3 regions of the Bounagaea algeriensis genome follow, and region 3 is predicted to be linked to each of the others. Evidence: riboswitches for the same ligand, from Rfam matches in the RefSeq annotation. Region 3 holds a riboswitch; each other region holds the start of a gene.
What was found. A riboswitch is a leader RNA that binds a small molecule or an ion and turns the genes downstream of it on or off. The one in region 3 is predicted to bind glycine.

Region 1 (9,851 bases), 2.0 Mb from region 3:
AACGCCCCCACTTCGCGGGCCTGCTGCCCGAAGCCCTTGACCACGCGGATGCCGGTGACGTCCTCCTCGACCTGCTGGGCGATCTCGGCGGCGCGCTGCTGCGCCGACCAGGTCGCGGGGAACAGCGTCTTCTTGCTGCGGGCGGAGACCACGGCGATCAGCGGCACCACGACCAGCGCCACCACGGTCAGCAGCGGCGACAGCCACAGCATCGCCCCGAGCGCGATGACGCCGAGCACCAGCGATCCCAGCGCCATCGGCAGCATGGACAGCAACGCGTTGATCAGCTGCAGGTCGCTGATGGACCGGGAGACGACCTGGCCGGTGCGCATCGCGTCCTGCTTGCCGCCGTCCAGGCGCTGCACCGCGCCGAAGACGGCCCGGCGCAGGTCGTGCTGCACGTCGAGGGCGAGCCGGCCGGCGCTGTAGCGGCGGACGAAAGCAGCACCGAAGCGGAACAGCCCCAGGCCGAGCAGCGCACCGATGATCCAGGGCAGGCTCGCGGTGGAGCCGCGGACGGCCTCGTCCACGGCGCGTTTGGTCAGCAGCGGCACGAGGGCTTCCAGCCCGACCGCGGTGCCCGCCGCACCCAGCGCGAGCAGCAGCGCTACGGGGTGGCGCCGGCACGCGGCGAACAACCGGCGGACCCACCCCGCCGCGGGCCGGTGCGCGAAAGCGGGGTCGTCGGGCTCGTCCTGCGTGGTGTTCGTCGTCTCGATCTGCGCCGTGCCGGAATCCTTCACCTCGCCAGGTTAGGCCGCTTCGCCGACAGGCGCGGCAGCCTCTCCACCCCCGCAGCCCGGCCATCCCCGCAGCCCGGCCATCCCCGCAGCCCGGCCACCCCCGCAGCCCGGCCACCCAGGCAGCTGGGCCAGCAGCGGGTTCTCCTGTGCGGCTCTTCGTGAGGAAGGCTCGACGTTGTGTGTGGCTACCCGATGTCGAGCACACGGAGCGAGAGCAGTGCAGGAGGTTCCACCACGGAAGTGCTACTCCGCCGCGGAAGTGCTACGGGGAGGAAGTAACAAACGCTTTTCACAGGATGTCGCGGCGGCGGCTGGCGGCCCAGCCGAGCAGCACGATCACCGCGGTGTAGCCGGCGAACGTCAGCAGGCTCGCCCACCAGGGGTGACCGCTGCTGCCGCCGGCGAACACGTGCAGCGTTTCGGCGACCTCCGGCGGTACGTAACCGCGCGTGGCTCCGGAGATCTCCGCGAGGAAGATCGGCACGGCGAGGTTGCCCACCGCGCCGCCCGCCGCGGAGGCCGGCAGGTACGCGCTGATCGCGTTCGCGGTGATGTTGCCGGAGCTCGTCAGGAACGACGCCAGCATGGATTCGAACGGGAACCGGTACAGCAGCAGGACGAAGATCGAGGCCACGGAGTGGGCGATCAGCGCGCCGAGCCCGACGCCGAGCACCGTCCACAGGATCATCACCAGCACCCCGGCGCCGCCGACGGCGAACCAGTCGAGCGGGCGGCCGAAGCCTTCCAGGCCCGCGCCGACCAGGGCGCCGATGCTGGAGCACAGGACGTTGACCAGTCCGTAGACCAGGCCCGCGGCCGCGTAGACGAGCAGTTTGGCGCCGAGGACGGCGCCGCGCGGGTTCCCGGTGAGGAACGTGGTGGTGATGCTGCGGTTCCAGTGCTCACCGGAGACGGCGAGCGCGCCGAACAGGGCGGCGAAGACCGTGCTGAAGTTCGTCGCCATGGACACCGTCAGCAGTCCGAGCGGCAGCGTCTGCCCGAAGGCCTGCTGCAGCTCGTTGAGCGTGCCGATGGCCGTGCCGAGCCAGCCCGCGAGGAAGCTGAGCACCGCCACCGGGATGAGCAGCGCCCACCACAGGTGCGTGGTGGTGATCTTGCGGATTTCGGCGCGGACCAGCCCGCCCATCAAGCGTTACCTCCGATGCCGGGACCGTGCGGGGGCTGTCCGGATGAGGGAGGTCCGGGCGGTCCCCACGTTCCCGGTCCTGCCTGCGGTGGTTGCCCGCCCTGGGGCGGCGGCCCGGGCTGGCCCGGTGCGTACGGCCCCGGGGGTTGGCTGCCCGCGTACTGGCCGCTGGTGAGCTGGAAGAACAGCTGCTCCAGATCCAGCTGCTCGGTGTTGGCCTCGTACAGCGCGACTCCGGCGCGCAGCGCGATCTCGGCAACGGTGCGGGAGTCCGCGCCGGTCACGGCGATCCGCCCGTCGGGCAGCTGCTCGTAGCCCAGCTCGTGCTCGGCCAGCGCGCTGGTCAGCGCGGCCGGGTCGGAGGCGCGCACGAGTGCGCGGGTGCGCTGCGCGGCGCGCAGCTGGTCGAGGTGCCCGTCGTAGACGCACTGGCCGCGGCTGATGATGACCGCGTGGTCCACGGTGTGCTCCATCTCGCGGAGCAGGTGGCTGGAGGCGAGCACGGTGCGGCCGCTGGCGGCGAACGAGCGCAGGAAGTTCCGCAGCCACGCGATGCCCTCGGGATCGAGGCCGTTGGCGGGTTCGTCGAGCACCAGGATCTGCGGGTCGCCGAGCAGTGCGGTGGCCAGCGCCAGTCGTTGTCGCATGCCGAGCGAGAAGCCGCCGGCTTTGCGCCGGGCGGCGTTGCTGAGCCCGACGAGGTGCAGCGCGCGCCGGGCCTGCTCGTCCGGCACGCCCATGGCGGCGGCGTAGCAGCGCAGGTGGTCGATCGCGGTGCGTCCGGGGTGGAAGCTCTGCGCGTCGAGGACCGCGCCGACGACCGAGGCCGGTCGCGGCAGCCGGTGGAAGGCGAGCCCGTTGACGGTCGCGGTGCCCTCGCTCGGGTTGACCAGGCCGAGGATCATGCGCAGCGTCGTGGTCTTGCCGGAACCGTTCGGTCCGAGGAAGCCGGTGACGACGCCTGGCTCGATCGCGAAGCTCAGGTCGTGCACCGCGTGGACCGGTCCGAAACTCTTCGTGAGTCCCTGCACCACGATCCGACCGCTGTTGTCGTGCACACACCCCTCCTTGTCCGGACCGGCCCGCGCGGCAGCAGGTGCGAGCCGACGCCCATCCTGCCGGATCACCACGTGGCTTCCGGCGGGCGGCACCGGGTTGTGGTGCGCGTCTCAAACGGGCTGCGGAGTGCAAGCAGGGCGGTGGAATGTCACTCGATAGGGGCTGTATCGATTCGGTCGTGAAATCCCGGGCTCGAACGGGCACTGATTCTCGGCAAACGGCGCCACGTGACCTACACTGAGTGGTGGCGGCCCGCTCCCGGTGACCCCCAGGCCGGTTGAGCGGGCCGCCCTCTTGTCCCCGGCGTGACCCTCCGGCAGCTGCCTGGTAGTACTTCGTCGCGTCACTGTCGGTCGCTACCCGGAGGGCGCGAGCCCTTCGCCGTTTCGGCGCGACAGCTCGCGCCTGCCTCGACCGCCGACCCGCTCGCAACCGGCCCCCCAACCGGCCCCACCGCGGGGCCCTGCTCGAGGACTTCCTCCACTGCCGTCGCGGTGATCCCGTGCGCCAGCCCCACGGGCTCGTTGGTCAGGGTGCCGTCGTGGGCGTTGAGCCCGCCGGCCAGCGCCGCGTCCTCGCGGCAGGCCCGCTGCCAGCCCTGCTCGGCCACGCGGAGCACGTACGGCAGGGTCACGTTGGTCAACGCGTGCGTGGAGGTGTTCGGCACCGCGCCCGGCATGTTCGCCACGCAGTAGAACACCGAGTCGTGCACCTGGTAGGTCGGTTCGTCGTGCGTCGTCGGGTGCGAATCGGCGAAGCAGCCGCCCTGGTCGATGGCGATGTCCACCAGCACGCTGCCCGGCTTCATCGCCGCCACCAGCTCGTTGGACACGAGCTTCGGCGCCTTCGCTCCGGGGATGAGCACGGCACCGATGACCAGGTCCGCCTCGCGCGCCGCCTGCTCGACGGTGTACCGGTTGGACGTCACCGTCGTGATCCGACCGCCGAAGGCCTGGTCGATCTCGCGGAGCCTGCCGACGTTGGTGTCCAGCAGCTGCACGTCCGCACCCATGCCCAGGGCGATGCGCGCGGCGTTGAGGCCGGCGACCCCGCCGCCGATGACCGCCGCGCGGGCGGGTGCGACGCCCGGTACGCCGCTGGGCAGCATGCCGCGGCCGCCGCTCGGCCGCATCAGCGAGTGCGCGCCGACCTGCGGTGCGAGCCGTCCGGCGACTTCGCTCATCGGAGCGAGCAGGGGCAGGCTGCCGTCGTCCAACTGCACGGTCTCGTAGGCGATGCCGGTGACGCCTGCGCTGAGCACCGCCCGGGTGAGCTCCGCCGAAGCGGCCAAGTGCAGGTAGGTGAACAACACCTGCTCGCGCCGCAGGTGCGGGTACTCCTGCGGGACCGGCTCCTTGACCTTGAGGACGAGCTCGCCCTCGCCCCACACGTCCTCGTGCTGCCGCAGCACTTTCGCGCCCGCGGCCAGGTAGTCCTCGTCCGGGATCGACGAGCCCGCGCCCGCTTCGGTCTCCACGAAGACCTCGTGCCCGCGGGTGGTCAGCTCGTGCACGCCCGCGGGGGTGAGCGCGACCCGGTACTCGTTGTTCTTGATCTCGCGCGGTACAGCGATGCGCACGGTCGGTCCTTTCCCTCGGTGTCGCGTGTCACGATCCGCCAGCCCCGCCGGGCGACGCATCGTTCCCGCACGATGAGCATGCCCGCTGCTGTTTGTCCTGTCAGCACAAAACAGCTGCGCAGCCCCGGCGCATGCCTGATCGGACGGCCGCGGAACCGGTGGGCTGCTCGCCGGCTTCCCGCGAGTCAGTCGTGCTGGGCCCACTGCCCGGCCAGCAGCTGGACGAGCAGTGCCGACCGCACGTCCGGATCGTCCAGGTCGAGCTGCAGGAGCTCGTCGATCCGCCGCATCCGGTACCGGAACGTGTTCGGATGCACCCGCAGTTCGCGGCTGGCGCGCCGCGGCTCCGCCGGATGCCGCAGGCAGGCGTGCAGCGTGGCCACGTAGTCCGAACCGTGCCGGCGGTCGTGCTCGCGCAGCGCCGCGAGCGACCCCAGCTCGCCCACCCCCGCGTCCGTGGCCGCCCCGGCCATCCGCGAGAGCACCAGCGCCGGCCAGTGCTCCTCGTACACCGCCACCCGCGCACGGGTGAGCCCGCTGCGGGACAGCCCCACCAGTTCGTCGGCCTGCCCGCGGGAGGTGGAGAGATCGGCGACCCCGAGGGCCGTGCCCACGCCGATGAGCGGACGCGGCTCGATGTCCCAGCCGGCCAACGTCTCCCGCAGCATGCGCCACCCGCCGGGACCGGAACGCTCCGGTACCACCGCGTACAGCAGGTTGCCGATCTCCGTGACCAGCGGGTGCGGCCCGACCCCGCGGGTGACCCACTCCCAGAGGCTCAACCGGTGCCCGGCGTCCGGCCCTTCCTGCGCGGGCACCTCGATCGCCACCACGCGGTGCGGCTCGTTGGACACGGCCAGCTCCGCCGTCGCCGCGCGCCACCCCTCACCGCCCTGCAGCAGCAGGCGCACCTGCTCGGCCGAGCGCTGCCGCTCCGCGTCGGCCACCGCGCGCCAGCGCAGCAGGCGCAGCGCCACGAGCGGGGCGGTGTCGGCGAAGGCGGTGGCGCGCTGCTCGGAGACCTCCTCCGGCACGACCGCCCACATCGACCCCAGCAGTTCACCGCCCATCCGGATGGGCACCACCAGACGCGGCAGCGTGCCGTCCTGCTGGGCGGGCACGAACACGGCCGAGCCGGACTTGCTCAACTGCCGGAACGTGCCGCGGGCGCGGAACTTGGCGAGCACCTCGTCCGGCTGGCGCCGTCCCATGATCGTCGAGACGCGCGCCGGGTCGATCCGGTCCTGCCGCGCCGAGTGCGCCAGCACCTGCGAATGCGCGTCCTCGATCGTGACCGGCGCGTCGACGACGTCGGCGACCGCATCGGCCACGCGGAACAGATCGCCCAGACCCGGCAACCCGGTGAACGCGCGCGCCTCGCCGGCGACCGCAGGGGCGTCCGGCTCCTCCCGGCCGCCGGTTTCGGCCAGCGCGGCGCGCACGAGCCACACCAGCTGCGCCCACGACGTGCCGGGCAGCACCTCCACGAGCGCGAGCCCGGCCTCCTGCGCGGCCGTGCGCACCGCCTCGTCCCCGGGCCACGGCGTCTTGCACAGCAAGCCGGCCGCGCCCCGCTCGGCGCACTCGGTGACGAGCCCGACCACCTCGCCGCGGTCGTGGCACGCCACGCCGAGAACCAGATCACCCCCGGTGATCGTGATGTCGGCCTCAGCGATGACGACGTCGCGCACGCACGGGGACGCGTCCGGCAGGACCGCCGCACGCAGCAGCGTCGGGCCCACCCGCTGCACGAGCGCGGAGAGTTCCAACATGAGCTGCCTCACTGGAGCGGCGGATCGAAAGCGAGGTGGGCGTGTTGACAGCCCGCCGCCTCCGTTTATGGTGACCACACCGACAATCGCACAAGCCGAGGATCCCGAGCGGGAGAGACCCCGAGCGCCCCCTGGGCGCCGGGGCGCCGAAGGAGCAAGACTCCCCGCAAACTCTCAGGCCCCATGACCGCTCGGGGAAGGTGACTCTGGAAAGCCGGCATCACCGCTGATGCCGCACCCACGGTGCAAGCCGCGCACGCGGCGAAGCTCTCAGGTTCCGCAACAGAGGGGGAGGCCCATCCCGGGCAGGCGGCTGCGCACTGACCACGGCCTGCCCAGACGACGAACGGACGGAGCCTCCCGACATGACGTTGCCGAGCGAACTGCACTACACCGAAGAGCACGAATGGCTCTCCGATTCCGGTGAGGTCACCCGGGTCGGCATCACCGAGCACGCCGCCGACGCCCTCGGCGACATCGTCTACGTCCAGCTGCCCGAGGTGGGCGAGCGGATCGAGGCCGGGCAGTCCTGCGGCGAGCTCGAGTCCACGAAATCGGTCAGCGACCTCTACGCGCCGGCGACCGGCGAGGTCACCGCCGTCAACGAGGCCGTGGTCGACGATCCGGCGATCGTCAACTCGGACCCGTACGGTCAGGGGTGGCTCATGGAGGTGCGCGTCACCGAGATGGGCAAGGTGCTCACCTCGGAGGAGTACCAGCAGCTCATCGGGTAGATCTTGAGACGACCCGGGCGGACGGTGCTCGACCGGCCACCGTCTGCCCGGGATCCACGAGCCACCGGCCGCCGGTGCACCGTTCCGCCCGCGTCCACCGCGGTGCCGCTGCACGGGAAGGACCAGTGCGACACCGCGGCTGCTGCGACCGGGCGCGGTCCCGCGGCCCGACAGCACAACAGGGGGACCGATCAATGGCGATCAGCGTCTTCGACCTCTTCTCCGTGGGAATCGGACCGTCGAGTTCGCACACCGTCGGCCCGATGCGCGCTGCGCGCATGTTCACCGAACGTCTCGAGCGGGACGGCGCCCTGCCCGCGGTCGCACAGGTGCGAGCCGAGCTGTTCGGCTCGCTCGGCGCCACCGGAGCCGGCCACGGCAGCCCGAACGCCGTGCTGCTCGGACTGGAGGGCAACGCTCCCGAAACGGTCGACCCGGCCGTCGGCGACGAGCGCGCGGCGGAAATCCGGAGCAGCGGCAGCCTGCGGCTGGCCGGCACCCGCGAGATCCCGTTCCAAGTGGACCGCGACCTCGTGCTGCACCGGAAGGAATCGCTGCCGGTGCACCCCAACGGCATGCGGTTCACCGCCACCGACCCCTCCGGTGCGGAGCTGGCCAGTGCCGACTACTACTCCGTGGGCGGCGGTTTCGTCGTCGACGAGCAGGCCAGCGGCACCGACCGCATCGCCGCGGACGCGACGGCCGTGCCCCTGCCGTTCCACAGCGGTGAGCAGCTGCTGCACACGGCCGTCGAGCTGGGCCTGCCGATCAGCGAAGTGATGCGCGCCAACGAGATGTCCTGGCGCAGTCCGGACGCGGTGCGCGAAGGCCTGCTGCACATCTGGCACGTGATGCGCGAGTGCGTCGACAACGGGTGCCGCGCCACCGGCCACCTGCCCGGCGGGCTGAAGGTGCGTCGCCGCGCGGCCGACCTGCGGGCGAAACTGTCCGATGAGGACGACTCGACGGAGTGGGTCGGGTTGTACGCGCTGGCGGTCAACGAGGAGAACGCCGCCGGCGGTCGCGTGGTGACCGCGCCGACCAACGGCGCCGCCGGGATCGTGCCCGCCGTGCTGCACTACTACGCGCGGTTCGTCCGCGGCGCCGACGAGGACGGCATCGTGCGCTTCCTGCTCACCGCGGGCGCCATAGGCGCGTTGTTCAAGGAGAACGCGTCGATCTCCGGTGCCGAGGTGGGCTGCCAGGGCGAGGTCGGCTCGGCCTGCTCCATGGCCGCCGCCGGGCTCACCGAAGTCCTCGGCGGAACCCCGGGGCAGGTGGAGAACGCCGCCGAGATCGCGGTCGAGCACAACCTCGGGCTGACCTGCGATCCGATCGGCGGGCTGGTGCAGATCCCGTGCATCGAGCGCAACGCGGTCGCCTCGGTCAAGGCGATCACGGCGGCGCGCATGGCGCTGCGCGGCAACGGTACCCACTTCGTGTCCCTGGACAAGGCGATCAAGACGATGCGCAACACCGGGCGCGACATGAAGGACAAGTACAAGGAGACGGCGCGGGGCGGCCTGGCGGTCAACGTCATCGAGTGCTGATCCGGCCGCGCGGATTCGCGGAGGTCTCACTGCGTGCGATACCGACGAGCGCCCGAAGCTCCTCGCGCTAACCTGTCACCGGTGTCGTCACGTCGTGAAAGAGAACCCAGTTGATGAGTGACTCCCAGCCGTCTCCGGCATCGGGCACCGATCGTGCGGAGGCCCCCTCTTCCGACCTCGCAGTCGAAGGTCAGGGGAGGGGGCCCCTGCACTCGCTGCTCAACGGGATCCGCGTGCTCGAGGCCTTCTCCGTCAGCGAACCGATGCTGGGGGTGAGCGAGATCGCTCGCCGGGTCGAGCTGCACAAGAGCACGGCCTCTCGCGTCCTGGCCACGTTGCAGCAAGCCGATCTCGTCGAGCGCGACGCCAACAGCGGCAGGTACCGGCTGGGTCTGGGCATCATCGGCCTCGCGGGGCCGCTGCTGGCGCACCTCGACGTCCGCAGCGTCACGTATTCCGCGCTCGACGAGCTCGTCGAGCTCACCGGTGAGACCGCCGCGCTCAGCGTCTGGAGCGGTCACGAATCCATAGTCGTCGAGCAGATCCCCAGTCCGAAGCAGGTCAAGCACACCACGCCGCTCGGGACGCGGTTCTCGAAGATCGCGAGCGCCACGGTGCAGGTGTTCCTCGCCGAGCAGAACGAGCCGGAGGTCCGGCGGCTGATCCGGCACGGTCTGCTGTCCGCCACCACCGGAACGGAAGACGACGTCGCGCACCTGCTGGAGCGCCTGGCCACCATCCACGAGCGCGGCTACGCGCTCAATGACGGGGAGACCGATCCCGAGGAGTTGTCCGTGGCAGCGCCGATCCGGGATCACCGTTCGACCGCGGTTGCCGCGGTGCTCCTCTCGGTGCCCCGTTCGCGGTCGAACGCGTTCCTGATCGACGACTACGTCCGCCGCGTGTGCGAGGTGGCCCAGAACGTCTCGGCGCGCCTCGGCGCGGGGCGCGGTTAGGCGTCTGGGAGAGCCTGGAGGTGGGCTGCCGCGGACGGATCCGCGGCAGCCCACGCGGGTTGCGGGTTACGACGAGGTGTGCTGCGCGGTCCGCCGCTCCCGTTCCCGGGCGGTCGCGGCGGTGTCCACGGTCATCGTGCGCGGGTCGAGCACCACGCCGTAGTCGCGCTGGGCGCGCTCGATCGTGGTGAGTTCGTCGAGGACGTCCTCGCGCACCTGCTCGGCGTCGCGGCTGCACGGGTCGCCGTAGCCGCCCGAGTTCGGCACCGTGATCTCCACGCAGTCCCCGGCCTTGAGCTGCCGGGCGTTCA
Region 2 (9,851 bases), 1.5 Mb from region 3:
CGCTCGATCGCGTCGAACAGCCGCTCGTCGGCGGTCGGATCGCGAAACGCGGCACCGGGGGCGTCCAGCAGCGACACCCCGCCCGCGGGCAGCAGGAACCGCACGGGCCCGGCGCAGGCGTTGATCTTGCGGGCGAGGAACTCGCCGATGCGCTCGCACTCCTCGGCAGTGGTGCGCATCAACGTCACCTGCGGGTTGTGCTCGTACAGCAACCGCCCGCGGAACCTCTCCGGCACGGTGCCGACGGCTCCGAAGTTCACCATGTCCAGCGCGCCGCACGAACCGACGTAGGGCACCCGGGTGCGCGCGATCGCGTCGAGCCGCTGTTCGCCCGCGCTCATCACCCCGCCGACGAGCAGATCGGCGATCTCGGTGGTGGTGATGTCCACGACCGCCTCGACGTAACCGTCGTCGACGAGCTTCTCCATGGCGCGCCCGCCCGTTCCGGTGGCGTGGAAGACCAGCGGGTCGTGCGTGGTGCGCATCCTGTCGGCGACGGCGGTCACGCACGGGGTCGTCACGCCGAACATGCTCAGCGCGAGCGCGGGTCGGTGGCCGGTGTCCGGGATGTCGTGCGTCAGCGAGCCGAGCAGGGCGTGCGCGGCGTTGCCGAGCACGCGGCGGGAGATGCGGTTCAGCCCGGCGATGTCGGTTACCGAGGGCAGCAGCACGAGGTCGGAGGAGTCCACATAGGCCGAAGTGTCACCGGAGGCCACTGTGGACACGATCATCTTGGGCACGCCCACGGGGAGAGCGCGCAGACCGCGGCTGATCAGCGCGGTGCCGCCGGAACCGCCGAGTCCGAGCACACCGTCCGCCGGCTGCTGCGCCAGGAAGCGTTCGAAGGCGACGGCCATGGCGGACACGGCCGCACCGCGGTCCGATGTGAACACCGCCGCCGTCCCGTCGGGGTGGTGCGCGGCGACCTGCTCGGCGGAGACCTCCGCCGCGCTCGCCTCCGCCGATCCGGTGCTGACGTCGACGGTGGTCACGGCGCAGTGCGGGGCCAGCAGACCCGCCACGTAGCGCAGGTCTTCCCCCTTGGTGTCGAACGTGCCCACCACGTACGCCCTCGGCATCGGCCACCCTCCAGCACGGCTGCGCGAACACGGCGCACCCTACTGCGGTGGCGCGGGGCGTGCCCAGAGGCGCGGCCTGCAACCGCGGTCACCGCAGCATGATCGAGCCACCGTCGGCCATCAGGGTCTGCCCGGTAATGTAGCGGCTGTCGTCGCTGGCGAGGAAGACCACGACGGGCGCGATGTCGCGCTCGGGATCGCCCATCCTGCCCAGGGGGATACCGCTGGACACCTGCTCGTACTGCTCGGGGTGGGTCTGCGCCCAGGCATCGACCCCCGGAGTGCGGGCGATGGGGGAAACGAGGTTGACGCGGATCCCGTCGCCGGCCCACTCGTGGGCCGCGACCCGGCTGAACCCCCGGATGGCTTCCTTGGCGGCTGCGTAGGACGCCTGGTCGGGCTGCCCGTTCAACCCTGCACCGGAGGCGAAGTTGACGACGCTGCCGCCGCGCTCGGCCAGGTGCGGGTGGCACGCCCGCATCAAGTGGTAGGTGGCGAAGAAGCCGCTGTTGAAGGAGAGCTCGAACATCTCCGCGGTGTGCTCGAGAACGGGGGCCTGCCGGGAGGCGTGGGCGTTGTTGACCAGCACGTCCACACCGCCGAAGGAATCCACGGCGGCGGCGAGCACGTCGTCGGCGGATTCGGACCGGCTGATGTCGCGGGCGAGGAAGGTGACCTGCTCCTCTGCCGCGGGGCCGGTTTCGGTGAGCTCGCGGGCGGTCGCGGCGGCGGCGTGCTCATCGATGTCGACGAGCACGAGGTCGGCGCCTTCGGCGACGAGGGCAGCGCAGATGCCGCGCCCGATGCCGCCGGCCCCGCCGGTGACGATCGCCGTCTTGCCGCTCAGTCGCACGGGTGGTGCTCCTTTCCGAGGTGGATGCCGGAACCGTTGCCGCCGACGCCGGGCGTTGCGCTCATCAGCGACACCGACGTGCCCGCGCGATGGAGGTGGGCGAGGCGTCGAGCAGCTGCTGCAGTGGCGGGACAGTGGCGGGACGAGGCGGACGACGAGGTCCAACGGGTTCTGCAGCGCGGACCGGCCGCGACCACGACACGCCGTGCCCTCCGGCCGCACGTGGCCGTGCCCTCCGGCCGCACGTGAAAGCGGCCCGCCGGTCCGCGGGGGACGGCGGGCCGCTGGGCGTCACCGGCCGGGATGTCACCGACCGATGTCACCGCTGGGCGTCACCGGCCGGGTCTCATCGACCGGATCACCGGGACCGGATCACCGGCTGGACTTGCTGCCCTTGAGCAGCTTGTTCTTCGCCTCGTCGATCTTCGCCCGGGTCTTGGGGTCCTGGGCGTACTTCTTCGCCTGCCGCATCATCCGGCGCCCCTGCGGGCTGCTGGCGAAAGCGGCGATCTTCTTCATCAGCGACATGTCCGCTCCTGGTCGGTCCTCAGCGCGCGGCCTGTCCGTCGAAGTGATGACCGGCGCGTCGCCTGGGGATCAGGCGCTGTCCAGCCTACCGAGGAGTTCGGCGGGGCGACACCGCCTCGGCGGGGACTCAGCCGAGCACTCCGCTGACCGAGTGGTGCCCCTTGAGGACGTTGCGGGCGATGGTGCGGCGCTGGATCTCGTCGGTGCCCTCGAAGATGCGCAGCAGGCGCAGGTCGCGGAACCAGCGTTCCACCGGCAGCTCGCGGGTGTAGCCCATGCCGCCGTGGATCTGCATCACGCGGTCGACGATCTCGTTGGCCCGCGTCCCGCCGTAGAGCTTGGCCATGGACTGCGCGTGCCGCGAGTCCATCCCCTGGTCGACCTGCCAGGCGGCCTGCAGCACGAGCCACCGCAGCGCTTCGATCTCCACGGCCGAGTCGGCGATCATCCACTGGATGGCCTGGCGGTCGGCGATGGGCGCGCCGAAGGTCTGGCGGTTGTTGGCGTAGTCGGCGGCCATCTCGACGAGCCGTTCGCAGGCACCGAGCGCGTGCGCGGGCAGCATGTAGCGGCCGCGGCCGATCCACTGCATGGCCAGCGAAAAGCCCTGGCCGATCTCGCCGAGCACGTTCTCCTCGGGAACGCGCACGTCGTCGAACACCAGCGAGGCGGGTTGACGCTCCCACTCGCCCATGATGTCGATGGGTTCCGAGGTCCAACCCATGTCGCGGTCGACGAGGAAGCAGGTCACCCCGCCGTCGGCGCCCTTGGACTTGTCGGTGACGGCGAAGACCATGGCGAAGTCGGCGTCGATGCCGCCGGTGATGAAGGTCTTCTCGCCGTTGATCACCCACTCGTCGCCGTCCTTGCGGGCGGTGGTGCGGATGTTCTTCGCGTCGGACCCGGCGCCGGGCTCGGTGATGGCGAAGCAGGACTTCCGGGTGCCTTCGATGGTGGGCAGCAGGTAGCGCCGCTTCTGCTCCTCGTTGCCGTGGTAGAGGATGTTGTCCGCGTCGCCGCCGAACTGGAACGGCACGAACGTCCGTCCCAGCTCGATCTGGATCAGCGCCGTCAGCACGGCCGGCAGGTCCATCCCGCCGTACTCCTCGGGGGTCTGCACGCCCCAGAACCCCGCCTCGCGCGCCTTGTTCTGGAGGTCGGCCTGCTCCTGCTTGGTCAGTCCCCGCGCACCGGCGCGTTCCCGGTCCAGCACTTGCTGCTCCAGCGGCATGAGCTCGCGCTGGACGAAACGGCGCACCCAGTCGCGCACGTCGCGCTCGGTGTCGGACAACGAGAAGTCGACCATTGACCTGCCCTTCCGTGTGACGTACTAACTAACAACGTTAGTTTTATGGCAGCCTAGAGTCCCTCGAACCGCCCTCGCAAGAGGCGTTCCCCCAGGCCAGCAACGTGGAGAAACCGTGCCCCGTCCGAGCCGTCCCCTCCTGACGACCGAACGCATCGCCCGGGTCGGCCTCGAGATCATCGACGCCGAAGGGCTCGAGGCGCTGTCCATGCGCCGCCTGGCCGAACGCCTCGACGTCCGCGCGGCGTCGCTGTACAACCACGTGCCGAACAAGGACGACCTGCTGCACACGATCTCCGACGAGGTCATGACCCAGGTCGACGTCTCCGACTTCGAGACCGACTGGCCCACCGGCCTGCGCACGTGGGCGCGGTCCTACCGCGCCGCCCTGCGCGCCCACCCCAACCTCGTGCCGTTCCTGGCCTCCGGCCCGGCCCACCGGGAGAACGCGTTGCGCCGCGCCGACCGGGTGCACGGCGGGCTCGTGCGGGCCGGCTGGCCGCAGCGGTACGCGACGATGATCGGCGCGTCGACGAAGTACCTCGTCGTCGGCTCGGCCATGGCCTCGTTCGCCGAGGGCTTCCCCGCCGACGCGAGCATCTACGACGAGCGATTCCCGCACCTCGACCGCGCCCACCTGCTGCCGCAGCACACAGAGATCGACGCGGACAGCTTCGAGCTCGCCCTCGGGGCCCTCATCGACGGGCTGCGTGAGGTCTACCGCACCCTCGCCGCGACGACGCCCGAGGACGCGGTGTCGGCACCGCAGCACCCGCGCCGACCTCCGCGCGCAACCGAGTGAGATCAGCCTCGCGTTGTGGTTGACTGCCCGCGGGGTCCTCCGTAGCGTCACGCTCTGTCCAGAGAACAACCTGCCCGGGGGGCAACCTGTCCAGGCAACGCCCGGGCAGCTGGTCCACAACCGAACACCGCGCCGTTGACTCCGTGCGGGAGAGCTCCCGGCCCGTCGGGACGCCGAAGGAGCAAGCACTCCCCAGCAAACTCTCAGGCACCACCTACCGCACGGCACGAGGCGCAACGGGAGGAAAGCAGGAGCGGACCGCTTCTCGCCCACGGTGCAAGCCGTCGACGACGGTGAAACTCTCAGGCCCATGACTCCAGGGGAGACCGCCCGACGTGCGTACGACCGCGCAGGTGGCGAACGCAGCGGTCCGATTACGCTGGCAGGATCCGATTGCGCAGTTTCGGACCCGCGACCGCCGACCGGCGCCGCCCCCAGGAGGAGTCCAGACACGATGACGTCACCGAGGCAGACGCCCCTGCACCGGATCCACGAGGAGCTGGGCGCGACGTTCACCGACTTCGCCGGCTGGCAGATGCCGGTCCGGTACTCCGGCGACACCGCCGAGCACAACGCGGTGCGGGGCAGCGCCGGGCTGTTCGACCTCTCGCACATGGGCGAGCTCCACATCCGCGGGCCGCAGGCCGCGGAGGCCTTGGACTACGCCCTGCTGGCCCACGCCTCGGCGATCACGCCCGGCCGCGCGCGCTACACGATGATCTGCAACCACGACGGCGGCGTGCTCGACGACATCATCGTCTACCGGCTGCGCGAGGACGAGTACCTCGTCGTCGCCAACGCCGCCAACGCCGGCACCGTCTCCGCGGCACTGGCCGAGCGCACCTCCGGGTTCGAGGCCGAATTCCACGACTACTCGCACCGCTACGCGCTCATCGCGCTGCAGGGGCCGAACGCGGCTGCGATCCTCGCCCCGCTGACCGAAACCGACCTGTCGACCGTCAAGTACTTCGCCGGGTACTACGCCACCGTGGCGGGCTGCGAGATCATGCTCGCCCGCACCGGATACACCGGCGAGGACGGTTTCGAACTGTTCACCGCGCCGGAGGACGCCGAGTCGATCTGGCAGGCGCTCACCGAGGCCGGCGCGGGCTACGACCTCAAGCCCGCCGGACTGTCCTGCCGGGACACGTTGCGGCTGGAAGCGGGTATGCCGTTGTACGGCAATGAGCTCAGCGTCGAGTTGACGCCGTACCACGCCAATCTCGGCCGGGTGGTCAAACTCGACAAACCCGATGACTTCGTGGGCAAGGCCGCGCTGGCGAAGGTCGCCAAAGGCCCCACCGACCGGACGTTGGTGGGCCTGAGCACCGACCAGCGGCGCGCGCCGCGACACGGGTACTCCGTGCTCGACCCCGAAGGCAACGAGATCGGCGAGGTCACCAGCGGTGCGCCCTCCCCCACATTGGGGCACCCGATCGCGATGGCCTACGTGGACCGCGCGCACAGCCAACCGGGCACCGCGCTGAACGTGGACGCGCGCGGCAAGTCGCTGCCGGTGGAGGTGGTGGAACTGCCGTTCTACCGCCGCGGCAACTAACAACAGCGCCGTTCGACCAGAGGTCCGCAGGGCCGTCGCAGACAGAAATCAGGAGGCAACACCAAATGTCCACACCGGACCTGTTCAACGACCAGCTTGCTGCGGTGGATCCGGAGGTGGCCGCAGCGGTCGGTTCCGAGCTGGGGCGGCAGCAGAACACGTTGGAGATGATCGCCTCGGAGAACTTCGCATCGCGGTCGGTGCTGGAGGCTCAGGGGTCGGTGCTGACGAACAAGTACGCCGAGGGCTATCCGGGCAAGCGCTACTACGGCGGCTGCGAGCACGTCGACGTCGTCGAGCAGTTGGCGATCGACCGGGCCAAGGAGCTGTTCGGCGCGTCGTTCGCGAACGTGCAGCCGCACTCGGGGGCGCAGGCCAACGCTTCGGCGATGTTCGCGCTGCTGTCGCCGGGCGATACGATCATGGGGCTGGATCTGGCCCACGGTGGGCACCTCACCCACGGCATGCGGATCAACTTCTCCGGCAAGCTCTACAACGTTGTGCCGTACCACGTCGACGAGTCCGAGCACCGCGTGGACATGGACGAGGTGGCCCGGCTGGCGCGGGAGAACCAGCCGCGGATGATCATCGCCGGGTGGTCGGCGTACCCGCGCCAGTTGGACTTCGCCGCTTTCCGCGCGATCGCCGATGAGGTCGGGGCGTACCTGCTGGTGGACATGGCGCACTTCGCCGGGCTGGTCGCGGCGGGGCTGCACCCCAATCCGGTGCCGCACGCGCACGTGGTCACCACCACCACGCACAAGACGCTGGGTGGCCCGCGCGGCGGAGTGATCCTCTCGGCCGATGCGGAGTTCGCCAAGAAGTTCAACTCGGCGGTGTTCCCCGGTCAGCAGGGCGGCCCGTTGGAGCACGTCATCGCCGGCAAGGCGGTGCTGTTCAAAACGGCCGGCAGCGAGGAATTCGCCGACCGGCAACGCCGCACCCTCGAGGGCGCGCAGCTGCTGGCGCGGCGGTTGCAGGCCGCGGACGCGGCCGCGGCCGGGGTGCAGCTGGTCTCCGGTGGCACCGACGTGCACCTGGTGCTGGTGGATCTGCGCAACTCCGAGCTGGACGGCAAGCAGGCAGAGGACCGGCTGCACGAGATCGGCATCACGGTCAACCGCAACGCCGTGCCGAACGATCCGCGGCCGCCGATGGTGACCTCCGGGCTGCGGATCGGCACCTCGGCACTGGCCACCCGCGGCTTCGGCGCCGAGGAGTTCGGCGAGGTCGCCGACATCATCGCCGAGGCCCTGCAACCCAGCCTGGACGAAGCGACCACGACGAAGCTGCGCGCCCGCGTCGAGGCGCTGGCCGCGGCCAAACCGCTCTACCCCGGCCTGTGATCCGCCGCTCGCAGATCGGCTACTTGTAGTTCGGTTACTTGCAGATCGGTTACTTGTAGTTCGGTTACTTGCAGATCGGCCGCTGTGGATCGCCGGCCGTAGATCGCCGGCCGTAGATCGCCGGTCGTAGATCCGTCGCTCGTAGATCGCTGGTCGTAGAGCGCCGGCCGTAGATCCGTCGCTCGTTAGTTCCGCCGCGGGTTTCCGGGCACCGGAGACCCGCTGCAGGCCGTTCGCGACAGGGGCCGTTCGCGACAGGGGCCGTTCGCGACGAGGGCCGCGCCCACTACCGAGGCGCGGCCCTCGTCGCACATCGGAGCGCAGGACCCGAAACCGACGCCGCCCTCGGTGCGGACATTTCTCGAGAAAAGTCCCCCAACGGTGCGTGGGGTGCAGGGCAACGTCCGTGCGGCGCTCGGGCGAGAAGACGAGCGAACCGCCAACGCGAGGCGGTTACCGATGGCATCCTGCTGGACCATGGACACGATCATTCATGAGGTGCGGATCGCGCGCGATCCCCGCGGCGTGCGGCGGATGCGGTGGTCGGCGGGAGTGGCGATCGGCGGCGCCGTGCTGGCCGCCTGCTTCAGCAGCGCGAGCCTGCTCCTCTCGTGGCAGGACGGGAGCTTCCGCCAGTACTTCACCGCCGCTGCCCTGGCGATGCTCCTCCTGTCGGTGGTGCTGCAACTGCGCGCGTGGCTGCCGCCCCTGCGGACGCAGGACTTGACGATCACGTTCACCGCGGGCGGGCTGACCTACCGCACCGAGCACGAGCACGGGACGGTGCGCTGGCCGGACGTGCGCTGGGTCCGGCTGAGCCAGCAAGCCATCATCGGCCCGTACCTGCACGTGCGGGTGAACGCACCGCAGGGCAGCACCCAGCGAAACGGCCTGCTCGTGCCGCTGGGCTCCGAAGCACCCCCGCTGCACGAGCTGCACCGAAGCCTGACCCGGCTCAGCGGCAACACGCTGCGGGTCAAGACCTGACCCCGCGAGGAGCTACCCGCCAGCCCGCGTGCACATTTTCGCGAAATGTGCGCACCGCTGCGCACGCGCGCTCAGGCGGCCTGTTCGACGTCCTCGTCGCGCACGACGGTCTCGTCGGTGCCCTGCTGTTGCGCGGCTTCCTGCTTGCGGGCGCGCCGGTGGCGCCAGTACCAGGCGGAGACTCCCGCGACGACCAGCACCGTGGCGAACAGCCAACTCGCCTGCCCCAGCGCGTGTTCGATCGCCTTGACCGAAGTGCCGGCCGCCCAACCCACGCCGACGTGCAAGCCGGACCAGCTGGCGGCCCCGATCAGGGAGGCGAGCAGGAACCGCCCGTAGCCGAGTTGGCTCGTGCCCGCGGCCGCGGGCACGAGCGTGCGCACGACGGGCAGGAAGCGGGCGACGAGCACCGCGCCGATGCCGAAGCGGCGCAGCAGGCCGGTGGCCCGGTCCCAGTGCTGCTGGCCGAGCTTGCGCACGGCCTTGGTCTCGCGCACCCGGATGCCGTAGCGGCGCCCCAGCAGGTAGCCGATGTTGTCGCCGACGGCGGCGCAGACGGTCACCACCAGCGTCAGCGAGAAGAAGAAGCCCCAGCTGTCGACCGTGGCCGCGGATATGAGCAGCCCGCTCTCGCCCGGCACGAGGAAACCGAGACCCAGCGTGCACTCGGCGAGGACCAGCCCACCGGTCACCAGCACCAGAAGTGGTCTGGGCAACCCGGCCACGAGGGCCAGGAAGTCGCTGATGAACGCCACGTAATCACCTCGGGGAGCGCACCGGCGGGCATTTTCTCGCCACGCTACCGGCCACGTGCACGAGCGCACTCAGGGATGGCACCCAGCCAGAGCCCGGAGAAGCAGCGCCATTTCGCCCCGGGGACACCGTTCCCGACATCTTCTCGCTGCACAGCGGCCGCTGCGCACATCACGATTCCACAACGAGAGGCCGCCGCGCATCGTGTCACCCCTCACCGGTGGCCCGCGCCCTCCGCGTCGACCCTCGCGCATCGAAGCACGCCCACCCGCCGGTCGATCCTCCGGTCGAGCACTCGGTCAGCTCATGGCGATGGACCCGGCCATCACCAGCAGCGCACCACCGCAGCAGCGCTCGAACACGCGCCGCCGCCGCGGCTTGGCCAGCAGCGCGGACAGCCGCTGCACCGACGGCACCACGACGAGCCACCACGCGGCGAACGCGCTCACCGCGACCGCGCTGAGCAGGGCTGCCTGCGGCATCGGCGCGGCATCGGAGTCCATGGCCTGCGGCAGCAGGGTCAGGAAGGTCAGCATGACCTTCGGGTTGAGCACGTCGGTGAGCAGCGCACGCAGGAACACCGCGCGTCCGGTCTGCGCGGCGTGCACGGCTCCGTTGCCGCTGGTGCGGGGAACGGCG
Region 3 (9,851 bases):
GTCGCCGGGCAGCGTGCCTGAGCGATCGACGAGAGGAGGAGCGAGATGTCCGGGACCGCGGACACGGGTGCACTGACCCGCCGGCAGGTGCGGGAGCACGTGTCCGAACTGCTGCAGGAGAACGCCGAGGAGATCGGCGACGAGGACGACCTGCTCGACTGGGGCCTCGACTCGATGCGGATCATGACGCTCGTCGAGAAGCTGCGCGCCCGGGGCGTGCAGGTCGGCTTCGCCGATCTCGGCGAGACGACCACGCTGCGCCAGTGGTGGGAGGTCCTCGGGCTCTGAGCCGGCGCGGTGGCGCGCAGCACCGAGTCCGGCGCGGTGCCGCGCAGCGCCGCGCGAGCCCGTTGCAGGCGGTCGGATCCCGGTTGCTCCGCGCGCACGTTCCGCCGCGGCCCACCACCGGAGGCGGTGGCAGGGCCGCGGCGGGGCCTCAGGTCTGCTGGGCGGCACGCAGCGCAGGTCGCAGCGCCTGCAGCACCTCGGGATCCTCGATCGTCGACGGCACCGCCGCCTGCCCGGTGTCGGCGATCTCCCGCATCGACTTGCGCAGGATCTTGCCCGAGCGGGTCTTCGGCAGCGCGTCCACGACGGCCACCCCGCGCGGGGTGGCGATCGCGCCGATCCGGTTGCGCACGCTCTCCGCCAACTCCGCGGCGACCGTCTCCGCCGGGGCCGCGGCCCCGGCTTTGAGCACCACGAACCCGTAGGGCACCTGTCCCTTGAGCGGGTCGTGCACCCCGATCACCGCGGACTCGGCCACCGCCGGGTGCTCGGCCAGCACGGCCTCCATCGCCCCGGGTGAGAGTCGGTGGCCGGCCGTGTTGATCACGTCGTCGGTGCGGCCGAGGACGAAGACGTAGCCGTCCTCGTCGATGTAGCCGCCGTCGCCCGTGGCGTAGTAGCCCGGATAGCTCGCCAGGTACGACGCGCGGAAGCGCTCGTCATCGCCCCACAGCGTCGGTGCCGTGCCCGGTGGCAGCGGCAGCCGCAGGCACAGCGCCCCCTCGGTGCCCGCGGGCACCTCCGCACCGGACTCGTCGAGCACCCGCACGTCGTAGCCCGGCAGCGGGACCGTGGGCGATCCGGCCTTGATCGGCATCGGTTCGAGCCCGCGCGGGTTGGCGCAGATCGGCCAGCCCGTCTCGGTCTGCCACCAGTGGTCGACCACCGGCACGCGCACCTTCTCGCAGGCCCAGTGGTACGTCTCCGGGTCGAGGCGTTCACCGGCGAGGAAGAGGCTGCGCAGACTGGACAGGTCGTAGTTCCGGATCAGTTCGGCGTCCGGGTCCGCCTTGCGGATCGCCCGGAACGCCGTCGGCGCGGTGAACAGCACCTGCACGCCGTGGTCGGCGATGACTCGCCAGAACGCGCCCGCGTCCGGGGTCCCCACCGGCTTGCCCTCGTAGAGCACCGTGGTCGCCCCGACCAGCAGCGGCGCGTAGACGATGTAGGAGTGGCCCACGACCCACCCCACGTCGGAAGCAGTCCAGAACACGTCGCCGGGATGGATGTCGTAGACGTTCGGCAGCGACCAGACCAGCGCCACCGCGTGCCCGCCGTTGTCCCGGACCATGCCCTTCGGCCGGCCCGTGGTGCCCGAGGTGTGCAGCACGTACAGCGGGTCGGTGGCCGCCACCGGAACGCACTCGGCCGGTTCGGCCTGCCGCAGGGCCTCCTCCCAGTCCAGCTCGCGCGGCCCCGGATCGGCCGGGCACTGCGGGCGCTGCACGAGCAGCACGCGGTCCGGCTGGTGCGTCGTCCGGCTCAGCGCCTCGTCCACGATGGGTTTGTACGGCACCACCCGCTGCGGTTCGATCCCGCACGAACCGGCGATGATCACTTTCGGCTGCGCGTCCTCGATGCGCGCGGCCAGCTCGTCCGGGGCGAACCCGCCGAAGACCACCGAGTGCACCGCCCCGATCCGCGCGCAGGCGAGCATCGCCACGATCGCCTCGGGGATCATCGGCAGGTAGAGCACGACGCGGTCGCCGTGGCCCACTCCCCGCTCGCGCAGCGCGCCCGCGCACCGCGCGACCCGGTCGAGCAGCTCGCGGTAGGTCCAGGTCTCCGACGCCGCGGTGACCGGCGAATCCCACACCACCGCGGGCTGGTCGCCGCGGCCGTCGCGGACGTGCCGGTCGACGGCGTTGAAGCAGGTGTTCATCCGCCCGTCGGGGAACCAGCGGTAGAACGGCGGGTTCTCGTCGTCGAGCGCCCGCGTCGGCGCGGCGTCCCAGTCGATCGCCCGGGCCGCGCGCAGCCAGAAGAGTTCGGGGGCGTGCAGGCTTTCACGGTGCAGATCGGCATAACCCGCCATCGACAACCTCCGCGGGACGGTGGGAACGGATGCCCGTGTCCTACCGCACACCTGCGGGTAATGCCAGGGGTGTCGGCCTGTCCGCCGGGGCGCCACCACGTCCGCCACCGGCAGTGCCGGTGGCGGGGCTCCGGTCGGCCGTTCGGCGCGGCTGTTCGGCCCGGCGCTCGCGTGAGCGGCGCCGTGATCGCGTTCGGCGACGCGCAGTGACCGCACGGCGACTGGGCGTGTCGGTGGCGCGACACGCGGCGGCGGACTCCGCACAATCGGCGGTGGGATGCCCGCGGGTGTTCCGCGACAGGCCGGCACCGCACGGGAGTGCGGTCTCGGCGCCGCGACTTTCGCCGGTGAGTACGGACGGGAGGTTTCCGCAATGACAGGTGACGGAGCCCGCGACGCCTCCGGGAGCCACGGGAGCGAGGTCGACGAGAGCGGGGTCGCCGACGACCTACCCACTGCGCTGTACAGCGTGGTGTGGAGCCACGGGCACGCCTACGTGCTCGAGAGGCTGAGCGGAGCCCGTTGGGCGGGTGTCGACGACCGCGGTCGGCCGTGCTTCCTCACCGATGCCGACCTGCGGCGCCGCGGGTTCACCGTGCAGCGGGCCCGCGCGGCCTGACGGCGCTGATTCGGTCCCGCTGATCCGACCGCATCGAACCCGGCCGCATCGAACCCGGCCGCACGGATCCCGGGCGGCGTGGTGCGGGATGGCGCGGCCGGGGCTGCGCATCGGCGGGGCCGATGCGCACGGCGGTCCATTCCCCTCGCGGTCGCACTGGGCACCTCGGTCCCGCGCCGGGGTGGCGGGCCGCATGTGCGATCCTCATCGGGGCAGACGTCGTACCGGCGTGCTCGGTACCGGCGGCGGCGCGACACAGGGGGAGGCACGTGGTGCACGACGCGGACAGCACCACGAACGGCACCGCGCGAGAGCCTGCTGAGCAACCGGAGGGATCGACGAACGGTTCCACCGGCTCCGGTGACCGGGCGGACGGCGCCAGCGCTGCCTCCGACGAGGGCGTGCCGATCGAACCCGGCATCGAACGGATGCGCGAGGTCGCCGTCGGCCTCTGGCACGACCCGTGGTTCACCGTGCCGAACCTGCTCAGCGCGATCCGCCTGGGCGGAGTGCCGCTGTTCCTGTGGCTGCTGCTCGGCCCGCAGGCGGATCTGCTGGCACTGCTCGTCCTCATCGCCAGCGGCATCACCGACTGGCTCGACGGGAAGCTCGCGCGGTGGCTCGGGCAGTACAGCCGTCTCGGTGAAGTCCTCGACCCGGTGGCGGACCGGCTCTACATCGTCGCGACCCTGGTCGCCTTCGTGCTGCGCGACATCGTCCCCTGGTGGATCGCCGCAGTGCTCGTCGGGCGGGACGTGGTGCTGGCGCTGTGCGTTCCGGTGCTGCGCTTCTGCGGATTCCAGCCGCCGGATGTGCACTACCTGGGCAAGGCGGCCACGTTCTGCCTGATGTACGCCTTCCCGATGCTGTTGCTGGTGCAGGGGGACTTCGCGGCCAGCGAGGTGCTGCGGCCCATCGCGTACGCGCTGACCTGCTGGGGCGGAGTGCTGTACTTCTGGGCCGGTGTGCTCTACCTGGGGCAGGTGGTCGCCGCGGTGCGCCAGGCCGCGCGCGCTGTGCGCGGGTGACGCATGATGTGCGACGGCGCCGGCGCGGCCGCGCCGACGCAACTGCACCGTGTTGCGGGGCTGCACCGGCGCGCAATACGCTGCCCGCCGCCGGATGATCTGGGATTCCGGCCGGTGCCGGGCTGGACAGCGATCCCGAGCAGGAAGGCGGACCAGTGGCCTCGGAGGAGATCAGGTACACCCAGGAGCACGAGTGGGTGCGCCGCACCGGCGCGGACACCGTGCGCGTGGGCATCACCGAGTACGCGCAGCAGCAACTCGGTGACGTCGTGTTCGTGCAGGCGCCGGACGTGGACGAGGGCGTCGAAGCCGGCGGGACGATGGGCGAGGTCGAGTCGACCAAGAGCGTGTCGGACCTCTACGCCCCGGTCAGCGGGGTCGTCACCGCCCGCAACGAGGCGCTGCAGGACCAACCCGAGCTGGTCAACAGCGACCCCTTCGAACAGGGCTGGATCGTTGAGCTGCGCCTGGCGGACGCCGCCGAGTGGGACGGGCTGCTGGATGCCGAGGCCTACCAGCGGTTGATCGAGCAGGAATGATCGCGCCGCCCCGCGCGTTGATCAAGGCGAACACCGGGAGTCCCACGTACTGGAGCTGGTGCGGGCGCGGTACGTTGGAATCTCGTTGGCACGATCTATCCGCGTAGAGGAGAGCTCAGGTGAGCCAGAACAGCGGCTCCGGTGACGTCCCACCGGAGCAGTCACCGGAGACCACCTCGGTCTTCAAGCCCTTCCTCTCGGAGCAGGACGGCACCGAGAGCGCCCCTCAGGCCGAGTCCGCGGGGTCGGGGGTCGACGCGCTGCCGGCCGGGTCGGCGCTGCTGGTGGTGAAGCGCGGTCCGAACGCGGGTTCGCGGTTCCTGCTGGATCGGGAGACCACCAGCGCGGGACGGCACCCGGACAGCGACATCTTCCTCGACGACGTCACGGTGTCCCGCCGGCACGCCGAGTTCCGGCGCGAGGGAAACGACTTCGTCGTCGTCGACGTGGGCAGCCTCAACGGCACCTACGTCAACCGGGAACCGGTGGACACGTCGGTGCTGGCCAACGGTGACGAGGTGCAGGTCGGCAAGTTCCGGCTGGTGTTCCTGACGGGGCCCGCCGACGGGGGCCAGAACGCGCGCTGAGCGGCAGCGGGCCTGCGCGCGGGGCGGCACAGACGGACGTCCGATGCGGGGTCGCCGCGCAGCGGCGCGGCGCGGTCGGCGTTCGCAGCGGAGCCCGGTCGCGCGGCGGTGCGGGTCGACGGTGCTGCCGTCGGCCCCGGAAACCGCGGCTGTCCGCCGAGAGGTGGGCGCTGCGGCTGATCCGCGTCTACCGTCGGGGCGGGCGCGGTGGATGACGGACAGCTGGGCGCGTCCGCCGTATCGCGGGTAGCGTCGGAAGCGTCGGTGCGCGATCCTCGACGGGATATCACGCTTCGGCGCGCTGGAGGAGGCGATGTGACGATGAGCAGCGAGATGCGCGTCGTCGGCGTGCGCGTGGAACTACCGGCCAACCAGCCGATCCTGTTGCTGCGGGAGACGGAGGGTGAGCGGTACCTGCCGATTTGGATCGGCTCGGTGGAGGCGACCGCCATCGCGCTGGAGCAGCAGGGTGTGCGGCCGGCGCGTCCGCTGACGCACGATCTGCTCAAGGACGTGATCGGCGCCCTGGGGCGTGAGGTCGAGCAGATCCGGATCACGGACCTGCAGGAGGGGACGTTCTTCGCCGAACTCGTCTTCGACGGGGACGTGCGGGTGTCGGCGCGGCCGAGCGATTCGGTGGCTCTGGCCCTGCGCGCCGGGGTCTCCATCCACGCCGATGAGACGGTCCTGGATGAGGCCGGTCTGATCATCCCGGACGAGCAGGAAGACGAAGTGGAGAAGTTCCGCGAGTTCCTGGATTCGGTTTCGCCGGAGGACTTCCGCGGCGCGGACACGTGAACCGCGCGGAACTGGTTGCGGCGCGACGGGGCCCTCGGCACGGTCGAGGGCCCCGTTGTCGTGCGCGGTCGTCGTGCGCCGGGGCTGTCGTGCGCGGCGGGTCCTCGTGCGCGCCGGGGAGCGGGCCGGGAGGACTCGAGGCGGGCGGGGACGTCCACCCGTTGTTGATCTTCTTCGGCGCGGCCCGCGCGTCGCGTTGACCGCCCTCACCCGGGGGCCTACTGTCGAATTGCGCGAATCGCTCCGGTGCCGTTTTCGCTGGCAGTCGCGGGGTCACCAGGATGGTGGGCGGGAGCCGATTCGCCGAACGCACCGGACCGGATTCGTCGGCAGCGTGCCGGACGAGGGGAGGCAGGCGTGGTCGAGCAAGCGCCCGAGCGGGGTTCCGCAGGGGGAGGGGACGAGTCGCCGGATGCGCCGTCCACTGGGATCGCTGCGACCGGTGCGCCCCCGGCGGTCGACGGGGGCGGTGCGGCCGAGCCGTCCGCGCACCGGGCCGGCGAGACGCTGCCGGCGGACTCGGTCTCCGACGAGCTCGTCGGGTACCGGGGAGCGGCGGCCTGCCAGATCGCGGGCATCACGTACCGCCAATTGGACTACTGGGCGCGGACGAAGCTGGTGGGGCCGTCGATCCGCAGTGCCACCGGCTCGGGATCGCAGCGCCTCTACTCGTTCAAGGACATCCTCGTGCTCAAGGTGGTCAAGCGGCTGCTGGACACGGGAGTGTCGCTGCACAACATCCGGCTGGCCGTGGACCACCTGCGCAGCAGGGGAGTGCGCGACCTGGCGGGGCTCACGCTGTTCAGCGACGGAACCACCGTCTACGAGTGCACGTCCCCGGAAGAGGTCGTCGACCTGCTGCAGGGCGGGCAGGGCGTCTTCGGCATCGCCGTCAGCGGGGCGATGCGCGAGATCACCGGCACGATCCACGAGTTCCCCGCCGAACGTGCCGATGGCGCGCTGATCGAACCGGTCGAGGAGGACGAACTCTCCCGCAGGCGGCGGGACCGGCGCACCGGGTGAGCTTGACGTCAAGCAGGTGTGCGTCAGCCGACAGCCCCTCGGGCACGAGCGCCTGATCGGGTACGCTACGCACTATCACCGACCCCGTGCGGGAGAGTTCGGCTCGAGCGATCGAGTCGGCGCCGAAGGAGCAAATCTCCCCATCAACCTCTCAGGCCACTGGACCGCGCGGGCGAGATGCCTCTGGAAAGAGGGTGCGGCGACGGCGGCGCACCCCGCCGACGGTGCAAGTCCGGCCGGAGCGCCGGGCGAAGCTCTCAGGCGTTCGCGCAGCGGACAGTGACAGAGGGGGAGAGTCGGCAGCACGCTGGTGTTGCCGCCCCCTTGTTCGCCGCGAAGATTGAGGTTGGGCGATGACCGACGTGACCCACGACCGCATTCCGCTCGCCGCGTTGGAGCACGGGACCCCGTTCGCCGATCGACACGTCGGACCGACGCCGGCGGAACTCGCCCGGATGCTCGACGTGGTGGGGGTCGGTTCCCTCGAGGAACTGGCCAACAAAGCCGTGCCCGGCGGAATCCATGAACAGGACCTGCAGCTCGAGCTGCCGGAACCGGCCACGGAACCGCAGGCGCTCGAGGAGCTGCGCGGTCTCGCGCAGCGCTGCACCTCGCGCACCCAGATGATCGGGCTCGGCTACTACGACACGATCACCCCCGGGGTGATCCTGCGCAACGTGCTGGAGAACCCCGCCTGGTACACGGCCTACACCGCCTACCAGCCGGAGATATCGCAGGGACGGCTGGAAGCCCTGCTGAACTTCCAGACGATGGTCTCGGACCTGACCGGGGTGCCGGTCTCCAACGCCTCCATGCTGGACGAGTCCACCGCGGCCGCCGAGGGCATGACCCTCGTGCGGCGTGGCGGCAAGGCCAAGTCGCCGCGGTTCGTCGTCGATGCCGACACGCTGCCGCAGACCGTGGAAATCCTGCGCACCCGTGCGGAACCGCTCGGCATCGAGCTGGATGTCGCCGACCTGTCGCAGGGCGCGAGCGGGCTGCCGGACGGCGAGTTCTTCGGCGCGTTGTTGGCCTACCCGGGCGCTTCCGGCGCCGTGCGGGACCAGCAGGACGTCATCGCGGAGATCCACCGGCGCGGGGCGATGGCCGTGGTCGCCGCCGACCTGCTGGCACTGACGCTGCTGCGCGCTCCCGGCGAGATCGGCGCCGACGTCGTCGTCGGCAACACCCAGCGCTTCGGCGTGCCGCTCGGGTTCGGCGGCCCGCACGCCGGGTACATGGCCGTGCGCAAGGGCTTGGAGCGGCAGTTGCCGGGGCGCCTGGTCGGCGTCAGCGTCGACACGGACGGCAACCAGGCCTACCGGCTGGCGTTGCAGACCCGCGAGCAGCACATCCGCCGCGAGAAGGCCACGAGCAACATCTGCACCGCGCAGGTGCTGCTGGCGGTCATGGCGGGCATGTACGCCGTTTACCACGGACCGACGGGCCTGCGGAACATCGCCGCCCGGGTGAACCGGATGGCGTCCGTGCTGGCCGCCCGCCTGCGCCAGGGCGGGATCGGGATCGTCGAGGACGCCTTCTTCGACACGGTGCTGGCCCGCGTGCCCGGCCGCGCCGACGAGGTCGTGGCCGCCGCACGCGCGGAAGGTGTCAACCTGCGCAAGGCCGATGCCGACCACGTGGGCATCGCCTGCGACGAGAAGACGACCCGCCAGGACCTGCGCAGCGTGTGCGCCGCGTTCGGGCTCACCACCGGTCTCGACGAGCTCGACCGGTTGGACGCCGAGACGGCGGACGCCCTGCCGCATCCGCTCGAGCGCACCTCCGAGTACCTGACGCATCCGGTGTTCCACCGGCACCAGTCGGAGACCTCGCTGCTGCGCTACCTGCGGGAGCTCTCGGACAAGGACGTCGCGCTGGACCGCAGCATGATCCCGCTGGGCTCGTGCACGATGAAGCTCAACGCCACCACCGAGATGGAGCCGGTCACCTGGCCCGAGTTCGGCGGTCTGCACCCGTTCGCGCCCGCGGAGGACGCCGAGGGGATGCTGCGCATCGTCGATGACCTGCAGCGTTGGTTGGCCGACATCACCGGCTACGACGCGGTGAGCGTGCAACCCAACGCGGGCAGCCAGGGCGAGTTCGCCGGCCTGCTGGCCATCCGCGCCTACCAGCGGCAGCGCGGCCAGGAGCAGCGGGACGTCTGCCTGATCCCGGCCAGCGCGCACGGCACGAACGCCGCCAGCGCCACCATGGCCGGTCTGCGCGTGGTGGTCGTGCGCTGCGACGAAGCTGGCAACATCGAGATGGAGCACCTGCGGGAGCTCGCGGCCGAGCACGCTGCGGACCTCGCCGCGATCATGATCACCTACCCGTCCACGCACGGCGTGTACGAGGACACCGTGCGGGAGGTGTGCGATCTCGTCCACGAGGCAGGCGGCCAGGTCTACGTCGACGGGGCGAACCTCAACGCCCTCATCGGGTTGGCTCGGATGGGCGAGTTCGGTGCGGACGTCTCCCACCTGAACCTGCACAAGACGTTCTGCATCCCGCACGGGGGCGGCGGTCCCGGCGTGGGGCCGATCGGGGTGCGCGAGCACCTCGCCCCGTTCCTGCCGAACCACCCGCTGCAGCCGCAGGCCGGCCCGGAGACGGGAATCGGCCCGATCAGCGAAACCCCGTGGGGGAGCGCGTCGATCCTGCCGATCTCCTGGGCGTACGTGCGGATGATGGGTGCCGACGGGCTGCGCCGGGCCACGCTGACCGCGGTGGCGGCGGCGAACTACGTGGCGCGGCGCTTGGACCACTACTTCCCGGTGCTCTACACCGGCAAGGACGGGTACGTGGCCCACGAGTGCATCCTCGACCTGCGGCAGATCAGCAAGAGCAGCGGCATCTCGGTGGAAGACGTGGCCAAGCGGCTCGCCGACTACGGCATCCACGCGCCGACCATGTCCTTCCCGGTCAACGGCA

Region 1: linked by a shared signal. The riboswitch ahead of gcvH (glycine cleavage system protein GcvH) and the one ahead of gcvP (aminomethyl-transferring glycine dehydrogenase) in region 3 are both predicted to bind glycine.
Region 2: linked by a shared signal. The riboswitch ahead of gcvT (glycine cleavage system aminomethyltransferase GcvT) and the one ahead of gcvP (aminomethyl-transferring glycine dehydrogenase) in region 3 are both predicted to bind glycine.

The regions. Positions count from the first base shown of each region.
Region 1 is NZ_CM137102.1:3,730,296-3,740,146, reverse strand. It holds gene ACVGV2_RS17005 (ABC transporter ATP-binding protein) at 1-719, opposite strand, end outside; gene ACVGV2_RS17000 (ABC transporter permease) at 1,033-1,890, opposite strand; gene ACVGV2_RS16995 (ABC transporter ATP-binding protein) at 1,890-2,948, opposite strand; gene ald (alanine dehydrogenase) at 3,293-4,528, opposite strand; gene ACVGV2_RS16985 (helix-turn-helix domain-containing protein) at 4,714-6,300, opposite strand; glycine riboswitch at 6,400-6,500, shown strand; glycine riboswitch at 6,505-6,588, shown strand; gene gcvH (glycine cleavage system protein GcvH) at 6,666-7,034, shown strand; gene ACVGV2_RS16975 (L-serine ammonia-lyase) at 7,229-8,584, shown strand; gene ACVGV2_RS16970 (IclR family transcriptional regulator) at 8,698-9,540, shown strand; gene ACVGV2_RS16965 (hydantoinase B/oxoprolinase family protein) at 9,607-9,851, opposite strand, start outside.
Region 2 is NZ_CM137102.1:3,286,239-3,296,089, forward strand. It holds gene ACVGV2_RS14965 (Tm-1-like ATP-binding domain-containing protein) at 1-1,079, opposite strand, end outside; gene ACVGV2_RS14970 (SDR family NAD(P)-dependent oxidoreductase) at 1,168-1,932, opposite strand; gene ACVGV2_RS14975 (hypothetical protein) at 2,305-2,460, opposite strand; gene ACVGV2_RS14980 (acyl-CoA dehydrogenase family protein) at 2,588-3,766, opposite strand; gene ACVGV2_RS14985 (TetR/AcrR family transcriptional regulator) at 3,882-4,568, shown strand; glycine riboswitch at 4,705-4,798, shown strand; glycine riboswitch at 4,799-4,895, shown strand; gene gcvT (glycine cleavage system aminomethyltransferase GcvT) at 5,023-6,126, shown strand; gene glyA (serine hydroxymethyltransferase) at 6,192-7,472, shown strand; gene ACVGV2_RS15000 (hypothetical protein) at 7,950-8,459, shown strand; gene ACVGV2_RS15005 (DedA family protein) at 8,531-9,214, opposite strand; gene ACVGV2_RS15010 (LysE family translocator) at 9,512-9,851, opposite strand, start outside.
Region 3 is NZ_CM137102.1:1,750,240-1,760,090, forward strand. It holds gene ACVGV2_RS07885 (isochorismatase family protein) at 1-21, shown strand, start outside; gene ACVGV2_RS07890 (phosphopantetheine-binding protein) at 46-288, shown strand; gene ACVGV2_RS07895 (propionyl-CoA synthetase) at 437-2,323, opposite strand; gene ACVGV2_RS07900 (hypothetical protein) at 2,697-2,942, shown strand; gene ACVGV2_RS07905 (CDP-alcohol phosphatidyltransferase family protein) at 3,371-3,970, shown strand; gene gcvH (glycine cleavage system protein GcvH) at 4,126-4,509, shown strand; gene garA (glycogen accumulation regulator GarA) at 4,629-5,096, shown strand; gene ACVGV2_RS07920 (bifunctional nuclease family protein) at 5,418-5,894, shown strand; gene ACVGV2_RS07925 (MerR family transcriptional regulator) at 6,402-6,917, shown strand; glycine riboswitch at 6,997-7,094, shown strand; glycine riboswitch at 7,095-7,207, shown strand; gene gcvP (aminomethyl-transferring glycine dehydrogenase) at 7,271-9,851, shown strand, end outside.